DNA from 2 places in the Limnohabitans sp. genome. Region 2 is predicted to be linked to the other one. Evidence: predicted binding sites of a transcription regulator. Region 2 holds the regulator's gene; the other holds the start of a gene.

Region 1 (11,091 bases), on a different contig from region 2:
CGAGATCACCGGTTGCTTGTCGGTGAAGCGGATCTTGACCAGGCTCTTGCTGCTCTTGAAGCCATACTTCCAGGGCACCACCAAGCGCAGGGGCGCGCCGTTTTGCTTGGGCATCACCTCGCCATACATGCCAAAGGCCAGCAAGGTCAGGGGGTGCATGGCCTCGTCCATGCGCAAGCCTTCGAGATAGGGCCAATCGATCACACCCGAGCGCAGCCCCGGCATGGTTTTTGGGTCGGCCTGGGTCACGAACTCCACAAACTTGGCACCCGGCAGGGGCTCCACGCGCCGGATCAGATCGGCCAGCGAATAACCGATCCAGGGAATCACCATCGACCAGCCTTCCACGCAGCGCAGGCGGTAAATGCGCTCTTCCATGGCACCCCACTTCAGCAGGTCTTCCAAGTTCACGCGGGCGGGCTTCTTCACCAAGCCCTCGATTTCCACACTCCAGGGGTCGGTTTTGAGGGTATGCGCCCGCTTGGCCGGGTCAGCTTTGTCGGTGCCGAACTCATAAAAATTGTTGTACGTGGTGGCATCTTTGTAAGGGGTCGGCTTGTCCATCACCACCCCACCGGACACTTTGCTGGGCACCGAAGGCAAGGACGCCAACTGCCCTGGCCCGGGCGTTTGAGCCCACGCTTCTGGCCAGCCCCAAGCCGCCAGGGCCAGACCCGCCGAACCGGTAACCGCCTGACGCATCAGCGCCCGGCGTTGCAGGTACACATTTTCAGGGGTGATTTCGCTGGCCACCGGATGCTGAAACCCGCAATTGGAAGATAAGATGATCATGGAGGGTCCTCTCAATTTGACTTTGCACGATTGTGAACTGTTCGCCCATCGCCGATCAGCACGCCCGCAACAAACAAGGGTCACGACCAGCACAACCGCAGGACCAGCAGCTTCACCCTGGCCCGACGACCACGGCCTGTTGGACAGGCGCCACGGCTTGCCCTGCCAACGCCAAGCTGAATGCTTGAGGCCCCGGATGGGCGCTCATGCCATCAGAGTGAGCCGTAGCTGTGCAGACCACTGAGGAACATGTTGACCCCCAGGAAAGCAAAGGTGGTGATGCCCAGGCCCACCAAGGCCCACCAAGCGGCCACGGTACCGCGCAAGCCCTTCATCAGGCGCATGTGCAGCCAGGCGGCGTAATTCAGCCAGACGATCAGGGCCCAGGTTTCCTTGGGGTCCCAGCTCCAGTACCCGCCCCAGGCCTCGGCCGCCCACAAAGCACCCAGCACGGTGGCGATGGTGAAAAAGGCAAAGCCCACGGCGATGGATTTGTACATCACATCGTCGAGGATTTCAAAGGAAGGCAAACGCTCGGCAACACGTCGTCGCCCAGCCAAAATACCCGCCACGATGAAGGCGGACACCCCAAAATAAACCATCCAGTAGCTGCTGGTCTGATCGTTGGCGGTTTGGCGGAACACCACCGGCTCAAAACACAACACAATGCCCAGCAGCCACAAGGGTGCCAGCTTGTACCAACGGGTTTCGGTGGCCTGCTGCTTGATCAGGTAGGCAAAAGCCACCATGGCAGCCAGAGCAAAGGTGCCATAGCCAATGAAGTTGGCAGGCACATGCAACTTCATCCACCAGCTTTTCAGCGCCGGCACCAAAGGTTGAATTTCGTGGGCCTCGCGCACCAGGGTGTACCACAGCAAAAAACCAACTGCGGCGCTGACCACCAGCATGACAAACGCCCCCAGGGCGCGTGTTTTGTACTGCGCTTCGTAATACAGGTAGAAAGCCGTGGTCATCCAGCAAAACATGATGAACACTTCGTACAGGTTACTGACCGGGATGTGACCGATGTCCGGGCCCAACTGGTGGCTTTCGTACCAACGCACCAAAGTACCGATCAGCGCCAGCCCCACCGCCACCCAGGCCATGCGCGAGCCCAAAGACTCCATCGCATCAGCTTGACCACGGATGAACACACCGGCCCAATAAAAAAAGGTGCTGATGAAAAACAGCATGCTCATCCACAGGATGGCCGACTGGCTGGACAGGAAATACTTGAGCAAGAACACCTGCTCGGAGCGGGCCAGATCACCCTGGTACAAATAAATGGCCAGCAATGACAAGCCCGTGACCACCCACATCAAGGTGCGCAAGGGACGCCAAAACCAGGCCAACCAGATCAGCGCAGGCAAACTGCCGATCAGGATGACCTGCTCATATACGTCCATGGCATGCTGGTAACGGGTGAAGGCAAACACCGTACCCAACAACGCCAACAGGGCAAAGCCCCAATCTAGCGCAGAACGGCTGGAAAAATAGCCTGGATTCAAAGTGACAGTCGTCATGTTGTTTTCTCCTGGCGGCCCAGCAAACGGGCGGTCAGTTGGTCAAATTCCCGGTCCACGTCCAGGGTCTTGCGGTTGGACGACAGGGCCAGGCTCGCCTGAGCCCCCTCACCCTGTGGCGACAACCAGACCCACAAACGTCGCTCCCGAACATACAGCATTGCAAAAATACCCAGGATCAAAAGGGCACAGCCCAGATAGACGATCGACTGGCCGGGGGCTCTGGCCACCTGGAAAACGCTGGCCTGCACCTGCTTGAAGTCTTTCAGCAAGAACGTCATCGGTGCGGGGTAAATCGGCGCATCGGACAGGGCCAGCACCGCCTGCGTCATGAAGCCCTGAACCTGTTCGGCGGGCAAAGGCTTGACGCCTGCTTGCTCGCGGGCCACCACATCCAGCTCAAACAAGGCCCCATTCAAAATGCGAACAAACATCTCACCTGCGCGGGCACGCTCGGCCTGCGGCACATTGGCTTCCAGAAAGTCAGCCAGCGCCTGCAAACCCGACACCTGTTGACCTTGCACCGGCTCCAGCCCCGCAAAAAGCCCCAAAGAGCGCGCCGCCGAATCGGCCAATTGCCGGGTCAACTCGGGGCGTTGTGGGTCCACCGCTTTGCGGGCATAACGTTGCGCGGCACGGTCGCGCAACTCAGGGGCTTGCAGGGCCGCACGCAAACGGATGAACCCCGTCAACTCGCTGTTTTCATCGGCAGGTGGGCGCAAGTAGCGAAACGGCTCACTGGGCGTCTCGCGCATGCCGAGCAAGAACACCGGCACACCATCGCCCGTATCCACCGGCAACATGTAGTTGTTGTATTCACGCGCCTGCCCTGCTGCATCGCGCAGCTTGTAGCTGACGCTGGGGCCCACATTGCGCAGGTCTTTGGTTTGCGTGGTTTTGTTGCCCGCGCCCAAACGCTCATCGATCGCACTGCGCAGGTCCACCTTGCGCACATCCACCCCTGTGCCTTGCGGGCCTTCTCCACCCGACAGGTTTTCCACATTGATGACGCGCAGCCCGGTGAACTCCAGGCTCATTTTTTCGTTGCCATTGCTCAGGTCGGTGCTGCCACCAATGGTGCCTTCCACTTCAAAGGACTTGGTGGCTGCCGCCATGGGTACGGCTTGCAGCTTGACGCTGGAGCCGCCGTCGTCAAAGCTGGACTGGTAAATGTTGATGCCTTTGAAGCTGGCCGGGTGGTTCACCTCAACTCGCGCTTCCTTTTTCTCACCCGTGGCCTTGTCGTGAATGACGATGTCGCTGGCAAACAGCTTGGGCATGCCGGTCGAGTAGTACTCGACAATGAACTTTTTGAGCTCAATGACAAAGGGCAGCTCCTGCAGCAAGATGCCATTGGACTGGTTCAGGATGGCGGTGCCCGACGCGGTGTCTTCAGCCACCAGCAAATTGGCGCGAAATGCCGGATTGCGCTCGGACAGACGGTGCTGCTCGGGCACATCGGCGATCAGGCCCCCGCCGTTGTAAATTTCCTTGCCGCCAAACCACATTTGGGCGCGCACCGCCAGGTCGCCATCGAGCAAGCCCCCCACACACACCAACACAATGGCCGAGTGCGCCGCGATGTAACCGATCTTGTTGACCGCGCCCGCCTTGGCCGCCAGCATCCAGCCCTTGCCTGCCGGGGTGTCCCGCTCTTGCAGCTTGACCTTCCAGCCGCCTGTGGCCAGCAAGGCCCCCAGTCGCTTGGCCGCCGCCTCGGGCGCTTCATTCAGATGACCCTCGGCCTTGTGGTGAAAGGCTTTGAGACTTTGCTCGCGGATGTTTTCCTTGTAATTCTTCAGGTCCACCAGAATCTTGGGCGTGTTGCGGGCGATGCACAAACTGGTGCTGACCACCAGAAAAGCCAGGATCAACAGAAACCACCAGGCACTGTAGACCGTGTTGAGCTTGAGGGTGGTAAACAACTCGGCCCAAAAAGGCCCGAACTGGTTGATGTAATTGTTGATGGGCTCGTTTTGTTTGAGCACCGTGCCGATCACCGAGGCGATGCAAATGATCGTCAACAGGGAAATGGCAAAGCGCATGGACGACAGCAGCTCAAGCACCGCCTGCCCTCGGGGCGAGCTGCGCTCGGAATCTGGGCGGGAAGCAACAGTCGTCATGGGAGATTCAATTCAGGGCAGACAAGGCAGGGGCAACACTGACCCCAATGAGAAAGGCCGGAAAACCGGCCTTGAACCATCGCATGTGAGCCTATTCTCAAATTGTGCCCCAGGCACAAGAGCCGAGGACAAAACCCCAGCAAGCGGCAGGGCAAAACCGCAGCAAACCGGCTCGGTCAGCGCAACCCCGCAATGTAATCGGACACCGCCTTGATTTCGCGGTCGTTCATCTTGGCCGCCACCTGGGTCATCTGCAGGTTGTTCTTGCGCACGCCGTCACGGAACTGAACCAACTGGGCAGCCGTGTACTCGGCGTGTTGACCGGCCAGACGGGGATACTGTGACGGCATGCCCGCACCATTGGGCGAATGGCAGCTCACGCAAGCGGCGATCTGACGGTCTGGAATGCCACCACGGTAAATGCGCTCGCCCCAGGCCACGGTGTCTTTCTGGCTGGCAAAGCCTGGCTTGGCTTTCTTGGAAGCCAGCCAAAAAGCGATATTGCGCATGTCTTCATCGCTCAAGGCGGCCACCATGCCACCCATGACCGCATTGGCGCGCTTGCCTGATTTGTACTCCTGCAATTGCTTGAGCAGGTATTCGGGGTGTTGTTGTGCCAGCTTGGGGTTGGCGGGCGTGCTGGAATTGCCGTCCGCCGCGTGGCAAGCGACACAGGCCTGGCTGAAAATGGCTTCGCCTTTGGCCAAGTCGGGCTTGGCAGCCTTGGCAGCGGGGCCGGCGGCAAGGGCAGAACCAGCCACCAAAGAGGCCGATACAACGGTGATCAGGAAAGAGAAAATCGACTTCATGGCGTGGTCCAAGAGTTGGCGCAAAACCCGAGGATTCTACAATGAGGCCCGCGTCTGCTCCCTGACGACCCAAGGTACCCTTTATTCATGAGCCTCCGTCCCCGCGTTCGCACCCCCGGCATCGCCAAACCTGCCGCCCCTCCTGTTGGCCCCGCCCATGCCACCCCGGCCCCCGCGCGGGTCACGCCTTTGGGCTGGATGCACACAGCCCGCTTCTTGACCACCGCTGCGCAGTTGCACCATTTGCCGGTGCTCGACACCCCGGAAATCGCCTTTGTGGGCCGCTCCAACGCGGGCAAGTCCACCTGCATCAACACCCTGACGCAAAAAAAGCAGCTCGCTTTTGCCTCCAAAAAACCCGGCCGCACCCAACACATCAACCTGTTCGCTTTAGGCAAACAAGGCATCACCGACACCGTGCTGGCCGATCTGCCCGGCTACGGCTACGCCGCTGTGGCCAAGATGGACAAGTTGCGTTGGCAGCAAGTCATGGCCAACTATTTGGTCAGCCGCGAAAATCTCAAAGGCATCGTCATGATGTGCGACCCACGCCACGGCCTGACCGAATTGGATGACATCCTGCTGGAAGTGATCCGTCCGCGTGTTGAGGAAGGCCTGAAGTTCCTGATCGTCCTGACCAAAGCCGACAAGCTCACCCGCGCCGAACAAGCCAAGGCCTTGTCGATTGCGCGACTGCAGGCTGGTGGCGGTGAAGTCAAACTTTTTTCAGCCCTGAAAAAACAAGGTGTTGACGAGGTGGCGCAACTGCTGTGGGACTGGACTCACCCGGCCGATGGTGCGGTTGCAGCCCCGGCGGCCGCTGCCCCCGCACCACAACCCGAAACCCTGGACGAGTGAGCCCAAGCGCCCACAAGCAACCCCTCAAGGACCGATCCCTGTGCAGTCTTCATCAACCAGCATCGAGACCTGGCAACAAGCGCTGCCCCACGGCATCACGCTGAGCTGTCGCGCCAGCGGCGAACCGGGCCGCCCGGTGCTGCTGTTTTTGCATGGCTTTCCGGAAGGTGCTTGGGTATGGGACCCTTTGCTGGTCCACTTTTCCAAACCCGAAAACGGCGGCTACCGCTGCGTAGCCCCCAACCTGCGCGGCTATGAACGCTCCAGCGCCCCAGACGATGTCAAGGCTTACCGGGCCAAGCACCTGGTGCAGGACATCGTGGCCCTGATTGGCCTGGAATCGGGCCATGCCCCGCTGGCAGCATTGGTCGCCCACGACTGGGGGGGTGCAGTGGCCTGGAACCTGGCCAACCAGCACCCCGAACGGTTGTGCCAACTGGTCATCATCAACTCGCCCCACCCCGGCCCTTTCCTCAAAGCCTTGCAAAATGACCCGGCGCAACAAGCGGCCAGCACTTACATGAACTTTCTGGTGCAGCCCGATGCGGCCGCGAAACTGGCCGCCCACGATTTTGAGCGCCTGTTCGGCTTCCTGACCGGGCAAGACAGCTCATTGGCGTCGCTGAGCCGCCAGGCGGTGTCGCCTGCCCCTTCATGGCTCACACCCGCGATCAAAGCCCAATACCGCCGAGTCTGGCAACACGGCCTGCAAGGCGGCCTCAACTATTACCGCGCATCGCCTTTGCGTCCGGCGACCGCGACCGACCCGGGGGCCAGCGCCGTGCAGATCCCGCCCGAAGCGCTGCACATCGGGGTGCCCACCCTGGTGTTGTGGGCGCAAGACGATGTGGCGCTGCTGCCCTGCTTGAGCGAGGGGCTGGACAAGCATGTGCCCGAACTCAAATTGGTGCCCATCGCCAATGCCACCCACTGGGTGGTGCATGAACAACCCCAACGCGTCATGGCTGAAATCGCCGATTTTCTGCAATCGCCGGCCACCACACCCAAGACCGCCCGGCCCACTCAATAAAAACCGGGCTCAGCTTCAGGCCGGGTCTTGAAACGCTTGTGGACCCAGTAATACTGCTCGGGCATGGTGTCGATCACCGCCTGCAAAACCTGATTCATGCGGGCGGTATCGGCCACAGGGTCTTGACTTGGAAAATCCGGCCAAACTGGCCCCACTTCCAGGCAATAACCTTGAGGCGTCATGCGGGTAGCGACGGTCAACACCCGGGCGTGCCCCAAACGCGCCAAACGCGACAAAGAGGGCACCGTGGCCGCCTGAACGCCATAAAAAGGCACAAACACAGACTCTTTTCGCCCGAAATCCATGTCGGGCAAGAGGTACAGTTTTTCACCATCACGCAAACCCGAGACGATCTGTTTGACCCCCTCTAGCCTGTCAAACAGCCTGATCCGCCCCGATCGGCTGCGCCCCTGGCGCACCCAATCGTCGAACGCCGGGTGACGCTGGCGGGTGTACATGCTGGCCATGGCCACCCCCTGAACCACGGTCAACGCCGTCCCCCCCGCATCCATGCCCACAAAATGCGGTGCCAGCATCACCACCGGCTCCGCTCCCTGCAAGGGACCCAGATCGCCTTGCACGCTCAAGCGCCGACGCAACAATTCGGGTGAACCATGCCACAACCATGCGCGGTCCAGCAAGGACTGCGTCAGCACGACAAAGTGACGCCTGGCCATTTGCCAGCGCTGCAGGGGGCTCAGGTGCGGAAAACACCAGCGCAGGTTGACCCAAACAATGTGCCGCCTCGACCGGGTCAAGACCATCAGCACATGCCCCAAGACCCAACCCAAAGCCCGCAAGAGCCGCAAAGGACAAGGCGCCAGCCAGCGCATCACAACAGGCACCCAACGCATCACAACACCTTGCGCGGGGCTTTGTAGCGGGCGTAAGCCCAAAGATACTGCTGCGCACAGGTCAACACCATCGCCTCCATCGCCTGATTGATCTGCACCACGGCCGTCTCCAGATCGCTCGACAAGTCGTGGCCCAAAGGGCGCGTGTGCAAGCGGTAGCCGCGGCCCCAAGGCAAACGCTCCCCCCAGATCAGCACCACCCGGGCGTCGGTTTGCAAGGCCAAACGCGCCGCCAAAGTCATGGTGTACGCCGGTCGCCCGAAAAACGGAAGCCAAACACCCATGCCCTCCGGCGGCACTTGATCGGGCAACAAGCCAACCGCTTCACCCGCACGCAAGGCCTTGATCATCTGGCGCACACCGGCCAAGTTGGTGGGCACCGCCTGCAGCCCCGGACGCTGCCGCACCAGGGCCATGAGCTCGCCCAAACCAGCGTGGCGGGCAGGACGGTAGAGCACCGTCAAGGGGCCATGTTGCGACGAAAATCGCAACGCCAGCGCCTGGGCCGTGACCTCAAAACAGCCCATGTGCGGGGTCAAAAACAGCACCCCTTGACCACTGGCATAGGCCTGCACAGCGGCGCGGTCATCGGCCCACTCCAAGTGCGGCATGCGGCCCAGCCACAAGCGCGGCAACTCGGCCGTCATGCACCCGGCCTGCCCCACAGCCGGCCACACCCTGCCCCAGCCCAAGCCAGCCTGGCGCGCATTGTCCAGAAAACGGCGTCTGTAACGCCCCGACAAGCACCAGGCCAGCCAGCCGCCCAGGCTGCCCAGCAGATGCAGGGCCCACAAAGGCCAATGCGAAAAAAAGCGAAACCAAAAAAGCATAAGGAGGTGATTTTGCCTTGAACCAGCGACCGCGCGACCACTTCACCCTGCTGGCCCTTGGGCCTGCCAGGCCTGCACCCGGCACTCGCCGCCGGGCATTACCTGTTTTCTGCCCTGCGCGCTACCCTTTCATGCCCGTCCCGCATCAGCGCAGAGGGTCTAACATGAACAAAAACCCGAAAACAACCCCAAACCGTTTATTTCATTCTTTTCAGCGTGAACAAGGCATTGATCATGAAAAACGACACCCTACACCCGCACTATTTCAGCACCAGTCAAGCCGCCAAAATGCTGGGCTTGTCGGTCGGCACCATCCAGCGCATGGTGGAAAACGGGGTGTTCAAAGCCTTTGTGACCCAGGGCGGCCACCGACGCATCCTGTCATCCTCCCTGACCCAGTATTGCAAGCAAAACGGGGTCACGGGCCTGATGACGGCACCTGACGTCCCCTGGGTGTGCGTCCTGCACGACAACCGGCATGTGCCGCCTGCCCTCGAAACAATGGCCCATTGGGCACATGTCAAGCTCATCACCCACCCGCTGGACTTGATGGGCATAGACACCTCAGTGGGGGTTTTTTTCATCGATGCCCGCATCCCATGGCTGCACACCAGCCCGATGCACCTGCAAGACAATTTGATGCAAACCCCCCACATCGTGGTCTACAACAGCGCCCATTTGCCCTCTGACAGCCCACTGCACCTGGCCCAAAAGATCAACCTGTTCGAGGGCGACATCAGCACCGACCTGGTGTACGGCTACTTGCTGGGCAGCTCAGAGTCCAGCGACAGCGATACGCCCCGCCCGCTTCACCAGTAAAAAAATGCCCCGACCTTGAAATCGACCCAAAAGCCCTTATCATTAGCACTCGATGGAGCTGAGTGCTAACAGCAACCCGCTCCTCAGATTTCAGCAGCACCCTAAACCGGTGCTTTTGTTTTTAACCCTTGTTTCAAATCCAGGAGATTCCATGAAACTGCGTCCTTTGGGCGATCGCGTGATCGTCAAGCGTATCGAAAGCGAAACCAAAACAGCCTCGGGCATCGTGATCCCCGATTCGGCTGCAGAAAAGCCCGATCAAGGTGAAGTCTTGGCCGTTGGCCCAGGCAAAACCAATGACAAAGGCGAGACCAAAGCCCTGAGCGTCAAAGTCGGCGACCGCGTGTTGTTCGGCAAGTACAGCGGCCAGACCGTCAAGGTCGGTGGCGACGAGCTGTTGGTCATGAAAGAAGAAGACCTGTTCGCGGTCGTCGAGTAATTAACTTAATTCAGGAGCTACAAAAATGGCAGCAAAAGACGTAATTTTCGGCGGCGAAGCCCGCGCACGCATGGTTGAAGGCGTGAACATTTTGGCCAACGCGGTCAAAGTGACTTTGGGCCCTAAGGGTCGCAACGTGGTTCTGGAGCGTTCTTTCGGCGCCCCCACCGTGACCAAGGACGGTGTGTCCGTGGCCAAGGAAATCGAACTCAAAGACAAGCTGCAAAACATGGGCGCGCAGATGGTCAAGGAAGTCGCTTCCAAGACGTCTGACAACGCTGGTGACGGCACAACGACTGCCACCGTATTGGCTCAAGCCATCGTGCGCGAAGGCATGAAGTACGTGGCCGCAGGCATGAACCCCATGGACCTGAAGCGCGGCATCGACAAGGCAGTGACTGCCCTGATCGAAGAGCTGAAGAAGGCCACCAAGGCCACCACCACCACCAAAGAAATCGCCCAAGTCGGTTCGATCTCTGCCAACAGCGACCACAGCATCGGCGACATCATCGCCAAGGCCATGGACAAAGTGGGCAAAGAAGGCGTGATCACTGTCGAAGACGGCAAGTCTTTGGACAACGAACTCGACATCGTTGAAGGCATGCAGTTCGACCGCGGCTACCTGTCGCCTTACTTCATCAACAACCCAGAAAAGCAAGCCGCTTTGCTGGACAACCCCTTCGTGTTGTTGTTCGACAAGAAGATCAGCAACATCCGCGATCTGCTGCCCACACTGGAAGCCGTTGCCAAAGCTGGCCGTCCTTTGTTGATCATTGCCGAAGAAGTCGAAGGCGAAGCCTTGGCAACTTTGGTGGTCAACACCATCCGTGGCATCTTGAAGGTTGTGGCTGTCAAGGCTCCAGGCTTTGGTGACCGTCGCAAAGCCATGTTGGAAGACATCGCCATCTTGACCGGCGGCAAAGTGATCGCTGAAGAAGTGGGCCTGACCCTGGAAAAGGTCACCCTGGCCGATCTGGGCCAAGCCAAGCGCATCGAAGTGGGCAAAGAAAACAC
Region 2 (11,091 bases):
GGGGTTGTTTTGCGCGGCTACGTTAATGGATATTGCCAGCATCGTGAAGATCGTAGCCAGCCTGTTGAAGTGAGATTTCATAGCTTGTTCACAAGTTAGTTGGACTTTAGGAAGTTGATCGCGTCTTTGACGGATTCGGCTTGCACTTCACGGGCGTTGCCACCGCCACGGCTGCCGGGAACGGTGCCCCGATCTGCACAGGCGTTTACGCTGTCTGTGAGGTCTTGGAACGTCTTGATCGAGGGTGTACGGCATTTTGTGTAAACGGGGCTGAGATCAGTCATTGGGCATCCTGCCTTCGAACTGAATGGTAAACCGGGTCAATGCGGCTTTCCAATCTCTGAGCGGCATCGTCCACTTCTTGCTGATGTTGTTCAGCGCCAGGTAGAACAATTTCAGCAATGCCTCATCGCTGGGGAACGAGCCCCGGCTCTTGGTCACCTTGCGCAGACTCATGTTCACCGACTCGATGGCGTTGGTCGTGTAAATGATCCGCCGAATCTCTGGAGGATATTCAAAGAACGGCACGATCCGCTCCCAGTTGCTGCACCACGATTTCACAATGGTCGGGTAGTCAGCGCCCCATTTTTCTTCGAATTCCTGCAGCCGCAGCACGGCATCATCCGCAGTTGCGCTGCTGTAGATGGTCTTCAGGTCTGCGGCCACCACTTTGCGCATCTTCCAGCTCACATAGTTCAGGCTGTGGCGCACCATGTGCACCAGACACAGCTGCACCGCCGTTTGCGGATATACAGCCTCTATTGCCTCGGGAAAGCCCTTCAAGCCATCCATGCAGGCGATGAAGATGTCAGCCACGCCCCGGTTCTTGAGCTCCGTGACCACCTGCAGCCAGAACTTGGCCCCTTCGGTCTGGGCAATCCACAGCCCCAGGATTTCCTTCTCGCCCGCCATGTTGATGCCCAAGGCCAGATATACGGCCTTGTTGCGCACCACGCCTGAGTCACGGGTTTTGACGTGGATGCAGTCCAGGTAAACGATCGGGTACAGCGCATCCAGTGGACGCGCCTGCCAAGCCTTGACCTCGTCCATGACGGCATCCGTAACCGATGAGATCAGCGTGGGCGACACCTCGGTGCCATACATTTCCTGGAGATGCCCCTGAATCTCACGTACCGTCATGCCTCGGGCATACAGGGACAAAATCTTGTCATCAAAACCCGTCCAGCGCGTCTGGTGCTTGGGCACGATCTGCGGCTCAAAGCTGGCGTGGCGATCACGGGGGATATCAATGGGCAGCTCGCCAAAGTCGCCTTTGAGGGTCTTTTTGCTTTTGCCGTTGCGGGCATTGCCAGCGGCGTTGGCCACGCTGGCATTCTTGGTGTGACCCAAGTGCTCGGTCATCTCGGCTTCCAAAGCGCGCTCCACAAGGCGCTTGGTCAGCTGCTTGAGCAGGCCGTTCTCGCCGATGAGGTCTTCAGGTTTTTTATAGCCAGCGAGCAGCTGGTCGATCAATTCGTTGCTGACGGTCATGGTTCATCTTTCTGGATGTTCGGCAGTTTCCTGCCATTTGACCGTTTACACAAAATTTAGGACACCCTCCCTCGGGGCCGTCCGACTTCATCACTCCCCGCGACAAGTCCAGTTCAAACTTGGCGGCGAAGTCTTCAAAGTTGGGCAGGTGCTCGGGCTTCTTGGTCGTCATGCGGCGTTGGCTTCTCTTTCGTTCATAGGCTTCGTTGAACTGTAAGGCCAAAACGCGGGCAATTTCGGGGGACTTGGTACGCAGGCTGTGCGATGCCTCGCGGCGCTTGCCCGCCTCGTCTGTCCAGACTACGCGCAGGCAGTACACGCCCATGCGGTTGACCTTCAGGCGGGGGACTCGGATCATGTGGGACACCCAGGTGGGACACCGACAAGACCCAGAAATGAAAAAAGACCGTTGACGAATCAACGATCTTTTCCATTTTGGTGCGGCTGGCAGGAATCGAACCCACGACCCCTTGGTTCGTAGCCAAGTACTCTATCCAGCTGAGCTACAGCCGCATCATGGAATAAATTATAGCAAGCTTTTATGGGCAACTTTGGATGCGACCGCAATTCAATGACAAGACGTACCACCTCGCTGGGCTTGACCTCGCACAAGGGATATTCTCGCTGCTTGATCACCGGCACAAACCCTGTTGGAGGTTGAAAATCATTCAAACAAGTACTGCCCATGGTTCGATGGTAGATCCCCTGGCCTTTTGATCGGTCACTCGACACTCAGCGAACGACTGATGGGCTGCTCTGTCGTTTTGGCCCGAGACGGTGCAGTGGGTGCGGTGGATCCATGGGGGGTGGGCGCTTTGGTGGCCTGCAACGCGGTAGGCGATGTGATGGACCCCGCTACGGGCCAGGTGCTGGCCGGTGCCCGCACGGTCGATGGGCTGCGCCTGCTGGACACTCAACGCGCCTTGATGGCGGACGGGCGCGACCATCGCCTCCTGTCGGGTATCAACACCACCATTGGCGTGGTGGCCACCAATGCCAGCCTGACCAAGCCCCAAGCCAAGCGCCTGGCCATGAGCGCCCACGACGACCTGGCCCGCAGCGTCCGACCCACACACACCACGCTGGACGGAGACGCCTTGTTTGCCTTGCCCACCGGCACAGAAAACGGCACACCAGACCTGATGTTGCTGACAGTCACGGGCGCCGAAGCCACGGCGCTGGCCACGGTCGATGCGATTCGGCAGGCGCAGGGCATCACCATCCAAACAGGGCTTGTTCCTGCGGCCATGAACAGGATAGCCTGAACCCAGAGACGACAAAGCCCACTCGGTGCAAAGTGGGCTGAGATGTGGATTGAAATGGTAGGGCGTGACAGACTTGAACTGTCGACCAAAGGATTATGAGTCCTCTGCTCTAACCAACTGAGCTAACGCCCCCACCGAAGCTGTGATTGTAGTGGGCGGCAGCGGCCTATTTGGACTGGCTCAGCGCGTTGCTGACCAAGCGCGAGGTGATGTTGACGATCTGGATCATGCGGTCATAGGGCATGCGGGTCGGGCCGATCACGCCCAAGGTGCCCACAATCTGGCCGTCGACCTCGTAGGGCGAGCTGACCACCGACAGTTCCTGCATGGGCACGATCTGGCTTTCGCCGCCAATGTAAATGCGCACGCCTTCGGCCTGGCTGGACACGTCCAGCAAACGCATGAGGTGGGTTTTTTGCTCAAACAGCTCAAACGCACGTCGCAAGTGGCCCATGTCGCTGGAAAAATCGCTGACCGACAACAAATTGCGCTCGCCCGCGATCACCACCTCGTTCTGTTCATCTGCCAGCGCCTCGGTGCTGACCTGCACAGCCGCTTGCATGAGGGTGGCGATTTCGCTTTGCAAGCTGACCAGTTCTTGCTGGACCCGACTGCGCACCTGCTCGATGGCCATGCCTGCGTAATGGGTGTTCAAAAAATTCGAAGTTTCGATCAGCTGGCTTTGCGAGTAATCGGTCTCGGTGAACAAAATACGGTTTTGTACATCACCTTCGGGCGAGACGATGATGACCAACAAACGCCGCTCGGACAATCGCAAAAACTCGATGTGCCGGAACACCGACGGCTTGCGCGGCGTCATGACCACACCCACAAAATGCGACAGGCTGGACAGCAAGTGGGCCGCACTGGCAATCACTTTTTGCGGCTGGTCGGGTGTGAGGGCCGGGGTTTCGATGCCGTCGCGCTGCACCGTGAGCATGGTGTCCACAAACAAGCGGTACCCCCGACTGGTCGGGATGCGCCCGGCCGAGGTGTGGGGGCTGGCGATCAGGCCCAACTCTTCCAGGTCGGACATCACGTTACGGATGGTGGCGGGTGACAAATCCAGGCCCGAGGCTTTGGAGAGCGTGCGCGAGCCCACAGGCTGGCCGTCCGCGATGTAGCGTTCCACCAGCGCTTTGAGCAATAACTTGGCACGTTCATCTAGCATTTGGTCATTTTAATGATGTAATTTGCGAATGAGCTCCAAGTTCCGTCACATTGCACTCTTTGGCAAATACCACACCACCGCGCATGGCGGGGCGCTGGAGAGTTCACGCCGCGCTTTGGACGACGTGGCCCAGTTCTTGACCCGGCAAGGCTGCGATGTGGTGCTGGACCAAGAAACCGCCTCGCACACGGGCTTGAACCAATACCCTGTGCTGGAGATGGCCGAGATCGGCGCGCAGTGCGATCTGGGCCTGGTGATTGGCGGCGATGGCACCATGCTCGGCATAGGCCGCCAAATGGCCCACCATGGCCTGCCGCTGATGGGCATCAACCAAGGGCGGCTGGGCTTCATCACTGACATTCCCCTGCAAAGCTACCAGACTGTGTTGCTGCCCATGCTGCAGGGCCATTACCAAACCGAAGACCGCAGCTTGCTGCAAGCCCACGTCATGCGCGACCAGCGCAGCGTGTTCAGCGCGCTGGCCATGAACGATGTGGTGGTCAACCGGGGCGGTACCTCGGGCATGGTCGAGTTGCGGATCGAGGTTGACGGGCGGTTTGTGTCCAACCAACGGGCCGACGGCCTGATCATCGCCACGCCCACGGGCTCCACTGCTTATTCACTCTCGGTCGGTGGTCCCTTGATGCACCCGGCCATGGGCGGCTGGGTCATGGCCCCCATTGCACCGCACACCTTGTCGAACCGCCCCATCGTGCTGCCCGAGTCCTGCGAAATCAGCATCGAGATCGTGGCGGGGCGTTATGTCAGCGCCAACTTTGACATGCAATCGCTGGCAGATTTGATTTTGGGTGATCGGATCGTGGTCAATCGTTCAGAGCACAAAGTGCGCTTTTTACACCCGGCAGGCTGGAATTATTTCGACACCTTGCGCAAAAAAATGCACTGGAACGGGGGCGATTGAACCATGGCATTGACGCACATCACCCTGCGCGACTTTGTGATCGTGCACGAACTGGCGCTGGACCTGAGCTCAGGCTTTAGCGTATTGACCGGCGAGACCGGTGCGGGCAAATCCATCCTGATCGACGCCCTGCAACTGGCCTTGGGTGCCCGCGCCGAAGCCAGCGTGGTGCGTGAAGGTGCCAGCCGCTGCGAGGTGTGTGCCGAGTTTGAGCCCACAACCCGCATTCAGGCATGGCTCGAAGAAGCCGGGTTTGAGGCCAGCGCCAATTTACTGCTGCGCCGCACGGTGGACAGCAGCGGCAAAAGCCGCGCCTGGGTCAACGGCAGCCCCGCCACCGCCACGCAACTGCGCGAGCTGGGTGAGCAGTTGCTGGACATCCATGGCCAGCATGCTTGGCAAAGCCTGACACGACCTGACGCGGTGCGAGGCTTGCTCGATGCCTATGCGGGCACCGACACGCGCCCGCTCAAAGCCGCTTGGCAGGCCTGGCGCCAGGCTCAGCAAACGCTGGCCGATGCCCTGCAAGCACAAAGCACTTTGGCCAACGAACGCGAACGCCTGGCCTGGCAAATCGGCGAACTGGAAAAACTGAACCCGCAAGTGGACGAATGGCAAGAGCTGAGCTCCCAGCACAGCCGTTTGGCGAACGCGCAAGCCTTGATCGATGGGGCCAACCAGAGCACGGCCTTGCTCGAAGGCGGTGAGAGCGACAGCGAAAGCGGCGCGTTGCGCCAGCTGTCCCGCACCATCCAAACCCTTCAATCTTTGGGACAGTATGAGGCCGAATTCAACGCCTTGGCCGAGGTGCTGGCGTCTGCGCAGGCCCAAGCCGAAGACGTGGCCCATAGCCTGCACAGCTATTTGCGGAAAACCGACCTGGACCCACAGCACTTGGCCCAACTGGACGAGCGCATGGGTCTGTGGCTGTCGCTGGCCCGGCGCTACAAAAAAATACCGGACGAGCTGCCCTTGAGCTTGCAAACCTGGCGCCAAGAGCTGGCCCAGCTCGATGCCGCCGCCGACCTGGACAGCCTGCAAAAAGCCGAACAAGCTGCCCACAAAGCTTGCCTGCAAGCAGCCAAAGCCGTATCAAATCAACGCCAAAAAGCCGCTAAACCATTGGCCCAAGCCGTCAGCAGCGCGATGCAGCAACTGGGCATGCAAGGCGGCCGCTTTGAGGTGCAGTTGCAAACCCTGGATGCGCCCGCGCAACATGGCCTGGAAGAAGTCAGCTTTTTGGTCGCCGGACACGAAGGCAGCACGCCCCGGCCCGTGGGCAAAGTGGCCTCGGGAGGCGAGCTCTCGCGCATCGCACTGGCCATTGCGGTGACCACCAGCGAGCTGGGCGAAGCCAGGACCTTGATCTTTGACGAGGTGGACTCCGGCGTGGGCGGTGCTGTGGCCGAAACCGTGGGCCGATTGATGAAACAACTCGGCCAACACCGGCAAGTGCTGGCCGTGACCCACCTGCCCCAGGTGGCCGCCTGCGCAGACCACCACCTGCTGGTGAGCAAGGCCGCGGCCAAGGGACAGGTCATCAGCCAGGTGCGTGGCGTCAAGGGCGAAGAGCGCGTGAACGAAATCGCCCGCATGTTGGGCGGCGAAAAGCTGTCCGCCACCACCCTAGCCCACGCCCGCGAAATGCTGGGCGATACCCCGCTGAAACCCCAAGGCCGCAAAGCCGCACAAAGCTGAGCATGGACATCATCCTCATCACCGGCATGTCCGGCTCTGGCAAATCGGTGGCGCTGCACGCCCTGGAAGACGCGGGTTATTACTGCGTGGACAACCTGCCGCCTGAGTTGCTGATTCCATTCGTCAAGCTCGAAGAGCAACACCAAGAGCGGCGTCTGGCGATTGCCATCGATGTGCGCAGCGCCTATTCTTTGCACCTGATGCCTGAGCAAATGGGTTTGCTGAGCAACATGGGCATGACGGTGAAGTCGGTTTTTCTGGACGCGAACTCCGACACGCTGCAGCGCCGATATTCTGAATCGCGGCGCAAACACCCTTTGTCGGGCGGCAACAAACCCCAAAGCGACAAAGCCTTGATTGAAACCATTGGTTTCGAGCGTGAATTGCTGGCCGACTTGCGCGATCGTGCACACATCATCGACACCAGCTTGCTGCGATCGGCACAGCTTCAAACCTACATCAAGACCTTGGTCAGCGCCCCTTCAGCCCAGCTGACCTTGGTGTTTGAATCGTTTGGCTTCAAACGCGGCATTCCCACAGATGCCGACTATGTGTTTGACGTGCGCATGTTGCCCAACCCCCATTACGAGAGCGCGCTACGCCCTTTGACGGGACGGGACGAGCCGGTGCAGGCCTATTTGCGCCAGTCCGAAGCGTTCTTGCAGATGCAAATGCAGATCGAGGGGTTCCTCATGCACTGGGTTCCAGCCATCGAACGCGACCACCGCAGCTACGTGACGGTGGCCATCGGCTGCACTGGGGGGCAGCACCGCTCGGTGTTCATGGTCGAGCAGTTGGCACAAAGCTTTGGCGCACGCTGGCTCACACTCAAACGGCACCGAGAACTCGACGCAGTCTAAGCCCGGCCTGCCCGCTTGATGCGCGACCTTGCAGAGCGAAAAAACTCCAGGCCTTTTACTTGGCCGCCAATAACAGCCGTATCGGCGCAGGCAACCCCATCTCAGGCCACGCACTGGCATCCACCCATTGGCCTTCACAAGCTGGGACCTGCAAAGCTGTGCTCGTCATCCGCACCGGGTGCAGGTGCAGGTCGCGATGCGTCAGCACATGCTTCCAGGGCTCGATGTATTGCGGCTGCGCGCCCTGCACCCATGCGGCCAGCAAGTCCGCTTCTGACTCAAAAACCGGCAAGCTGAACAAACCGGCCCAGATGCCTGTGCTTGGCCGCCTTTGGAGCCAGACCTGACCCTGCGAATTGACGGCCCACAAGAGCCAGAGCGTGACGCTGCGGCGCTTGAGTTTGCGGGTTTTGACGGGAAAGGCCAATGGCTCACCCAGCGCTTGGGCCTGGCACACGGCGCTCACAGGGCAGATCTCGCACTGTGTCTTGCGCGGTAAACACACAGTGGCCCCCAAATCCATCAGCGCTTGGGTGTAGCGGGGCATGTCAGTGTTCCGCGCGGGCAAAAGCTCTTGCGCCAAGGCCCACAAAGCCTTTTCGTTTTTGGTCACAGCCAAATCCTCTGCATAGCCCAGTACGCGGGTCAACACGCGTTTGACGTTGCCGTCCAGAATGGCCACCCGCTCCTGAAAGCAAAAAGCGGCAATTGCAGCAGCCGTCGATCGACCAATGCCGGGCAGGGTTTGCAGATCTTCAGCAAGGCGCGGAAAGGCTCCGCCAAAGCGCCCCATCACCTCTTGAGCGCACTTGTGCAGGTTGCGAGCCCGGCTGTAATAGCCCAAGCCGCTCCACAGCGCCAGCACATCGTCTTGGTGCGCGGCAGCCAAGGCGGCCACATCGGGAAAGCGCCCCAAAAACCGTGGAAAGTAATCGAGCACCGTCTTCACCTGCGTTTGTTGCAGCATGATCTCGGACAACCAGACACGGTAAGGATCTTGCGTGTTTTGCCAGGGCAGGCTCTGGCGCCCATGCTGGCGCTGCCAGTCCACCATGAGATGGGCAAAATCATCGGCCCATGCGATCAAGGTTTCTGGCATACAGGGCAATAAAATGTGGTGCGCTGGCCTTGCAGCATGGGCTTGATCGGGGTGCTGCACGCTCGGCAAGGCTCACCTGCACGTCCGTACACTGCCGCCTCCAGTTGAAAGTAGCCGGTGCGACCTTCGGCGCTCACAAAATCCTTGAGCGAGCTGCCGCCTTGTTGCACGGCGCGGGTCAACACCTGCACGATGGCGGCATGCAACTTGGCTACACGGGGACGGGACAAGCGCGCGGCCTTGGTGGTGGGGCGTATGCCTGCCATGAACAAGGCCTCGGACGCATAAATATTGCCCACTCCCACCACCACATCACCCGCTAACAAAACTTGCTTGATGGCAGACTGGCGCTTTTTCAGAGCATCGGCAAAAGCGCTCACATCGAATTGACCATTCAAAGGCTCCACGCCCAGCCGACCCAGCAGCTTTTGGGCTTGCGGGGAATCTTCTGACGGGGCCCAAACCACTGCACCGAAACGGCGCGGGTCGTGCAGGCGCAGCACGCCCCGATCAGTCACCAAATCCATGTGGTCATGTGGACCGGATTCGGGCTGTGCGGCTGCAAAGTTCAGACTACCCGACATGCCCAAATGAACCAAGAGCAGGCCTTGATCCAGATCAAGCAACAGGTATTTACCCCGGCGCCGCACAGCCAGAATTTGCTGCCCCACAAGACTGTGGGCTGAAACCCCCAATGGCCAACGCAGGGGTTTACCCAGGTTCAGGGCCCGGATAGACGCCAACACAATTCGATCGGCAAAGCTGCGTCGGGTGACTTCAACTTCGGGGAGTTCGGGCATAGGCTTGGGTAGAAAAAGGGTCTTGAACCGCCCAGCTCAAATCGGCGGTTGAGTGGATTATGATGAACTCATGAAATTTTGGCTTCTGGTTGCATTGATGTTGTCTTGCGTTTTAGGCGCAAGCGGCACAATCTGTAGCACGCCCTGCCGGCCCCCCCTCAGATCTGTCTGTACAAAATTCAGCTCTGGACGCTGCTCTTTTTTACCAGCTTCTTTTAGGCGAAATGAACGTCAGAAGCGGTTCGCCTGGCAGCGGCTTTTCGATCATTTTGGAGGCGGCGCGCCAAACACGTGATCCCTTGTTGTTTCAAAGGGCTGTGGATGTTGCGCTGCAATCGCGCTCGGGAGATGCTGCTTTGCAAGCTGCACAAGCCTGGAAAAACGCCTTACCCGAATCCACTGAAGCCAATCGCTATTTGTTGCAAATCTTATTGGCCCTGAACCGCATTGATGAAGCGGGTAAAGCCCTGACGGTGTCGATTCGGGATTTACCAGCCGTCGCGCAAAATGCCGCCATCGGCTCCATCCCTCGGGTTTTTTCACGTGTCCAAGACAAAAAAATGGCCGCAGACACGGTGGAAAGAGCGCTGGAAGCTGCCTTGAAACATGCCCAAACAGCCGCTTCAGCCTGGACCACAGTGGGGCGAATGCGGCGAGACGCAGGCCAAGTGGGCCAAGCTGTCGAAGCAGTCCGCATGGGCGTAGCAGCCGATACCACTGCCCAAGGCCCTCTTTTGCTGGCGCTCAGCTTGGCCAGTGTCGCGCCCACCGATCTTTTGCCATTGCTCCAAAATGCCATGCAGGGCGCGGTTGAGCCAGAGCTTCGTTTGGGTTACGCCCGCTTGCTCATTGGCCAACATGCTTACGCTGAAGCTCTGACGCAATTACACAAACTCAATGCAGATCAGCCGACTTTTGCTGACGGCTGGCTCGTTCATGGACTGCTTTTGCTCGAAACCGGTAAAGGGCAGCTTGCAGAATCAAAGCTGCACAAGCACCTCGAATTGGCCAGTTCATCTGGACGCGTTCCATCTCAAATCTCGGGGCCAGGAGAGTCCTTGATGGCTTTGGCCCAAATTGCCCAACGCAAAGGGCAATTCGCACAAGCACAACAGTGGTTGGCACAAGTGCCCGCTGATGCCGATCCCATCAAGCTGGCCAGCCGTCAAGCGGATCTGCTCTCTCAGCAAGGTCGCCTGGATGAAGCGCGGCTGGTGTTGGAGCAAATCAGAGCGAACACACCGGAACTGGCCATCAAGAAGGCTCTGTTGCAATCTCAATGGTTGCGCGAAAGAAAACAGGCATCCAGTGCTTACGCCTTGGTCCAACAAGCTCTCCAAATTCACCCCCAGAACACAGATTTGATGTCCGAGTTGGCCATGGTCAGTGAAAAGCTCAAACGATTTGACGAGATGGAGACTTTGTTACGTGAGCTGATGAAACTCAAACCCGAAGACCCGCATGCATTCAATGCCCTGGGGTACTCGCTTGCAGATCGGAACATCCGACTGGGCGAAGCGCGCCAATTGATCGTGCAAGCACTCCAATTAGCGCCGCAGGACCCCTACATCCAGGACAGCTTGGGCTGGGTGGCCTACAGGCAAGGTCAATTTGCTGAGGCCTTGCAGATTTTGCAAACCGCCTACAAAGCCAAACCAGATGTTGAAATAGCGGCACATTTGGGAGAAGTGCTGTGGGTCATGGGCCGACGCGATGAAGCAGCAGTCATTTGGCGAGAAGGCTTGCTGCTCAAATCAGACAACGACACATTGACCAAAACCCTCA

Evidence for each region. Region 2 encodes HrcA, which represses chaperone genes, less so after heat shock. Its sites were predicted from a motif close to TTAGCACTCNNNNNNNNNGAGTGCTAA; they were not measured.
Region 1: the regulator HrcA is predicted to act here: its motif matches at 9,681-9,707, upstream of groES (co-chaperone GroES).

What each region holds. Positions count from the first base shown of each region.
Region 1 is NZ_JAAVVW010000003.1:1,737,149-1,748,239, forward strand. It holds gene msrP (protein-methionine-sulfoxide reductase catalytic subunit MsrP) at 1-792, opposite strand, end outside; gene ccsB (c-type cytochrome biogenesis protein CcsB) at 1,005-2,315, opposite strand; gene HEQ17_RS11680 (cytochrome c biogenesis protein ResB) at 2,312-4,438, opposite strand; gene HEQ17_RS11685 (c-type cytochrome) at 4,615-5,247, opposite strand; gene yihA (ribosome biogenesis GTP-binding protein YihA/YsxC) at 5,446-6,105, shown strand; gene HEQ17_RS11695 (alpha/beta hydrolase) at 6,146-7,135, shown strand; gene HEQ17_RS11700 (lipid A biosynthesis acyltransferase) at 7,129-7,989, opposite strand; gene HEQ17_RS11705 (lysophospholipid acyltransferase family protein) at 7,989-8,819, opposite strand; gene HEQ17_RS11710 (helix-turn-helix domain-containing protein) at 9,054-9,638, shown strand; gene groES (co-chaperone GroES) at 9,790-10,077, shown strand; gene groL (chaperonin GroEL) at 10,103-11,091, shown strand, end outside.
Region 2 is NZ_JAAVVW010000002.1:239,437-250,527, forward strand. It holds gene HEQ17_RS01240 (serine hydrolase) at 1-81, opposite strand, end outside; gene HEQ17_RS01245 (hypothetical protein) at 96-284, opposite strand; gene HEQ17_RS01250 (IS256 family transposase) at 277-1,491, opposite strand; gene HEQ17_RS01255 (hypothetical protein) at 1,445-1,849, opposite strand; tRNA gene HEQ17_RS01260 (tRNA-Arg) at 1,928-2,004, opposite strand; gene HEQ17_RS01265 (P1 family peptidase) at 2,238-2,756, shown strand; tRNA gene HEQ17_RS01270 (tRNA-Ile) at 2,812-2,888, opposite strand; gene hrcA (heat-inducible transcriptional repressor HrcA) at 2,923-3,927, opposite strand; gene HEQ17_RS01280 (NAD kinase) at 3,956-4,849, shown strand; gene recN (DNA repair protein RecN) at 4,853-6,547, shown strand; gene rapZ (RNase adapter RapZ) at 6,544-7,407, shown strand; gene mutY (A/G-specific adenine glycosylase) at 7,463-8,506, opposite strand; gene mutM (bifunctional DNA-formamidopyrimidine glycosylase/DNA-(apurinic or apyrimidinic site) lyase) at 8,491-9,306, opposite strand; gene HEQ17_RS01305 (tetratricopeptide repeat protein) at 9,531-11,091, shown strand, end outside.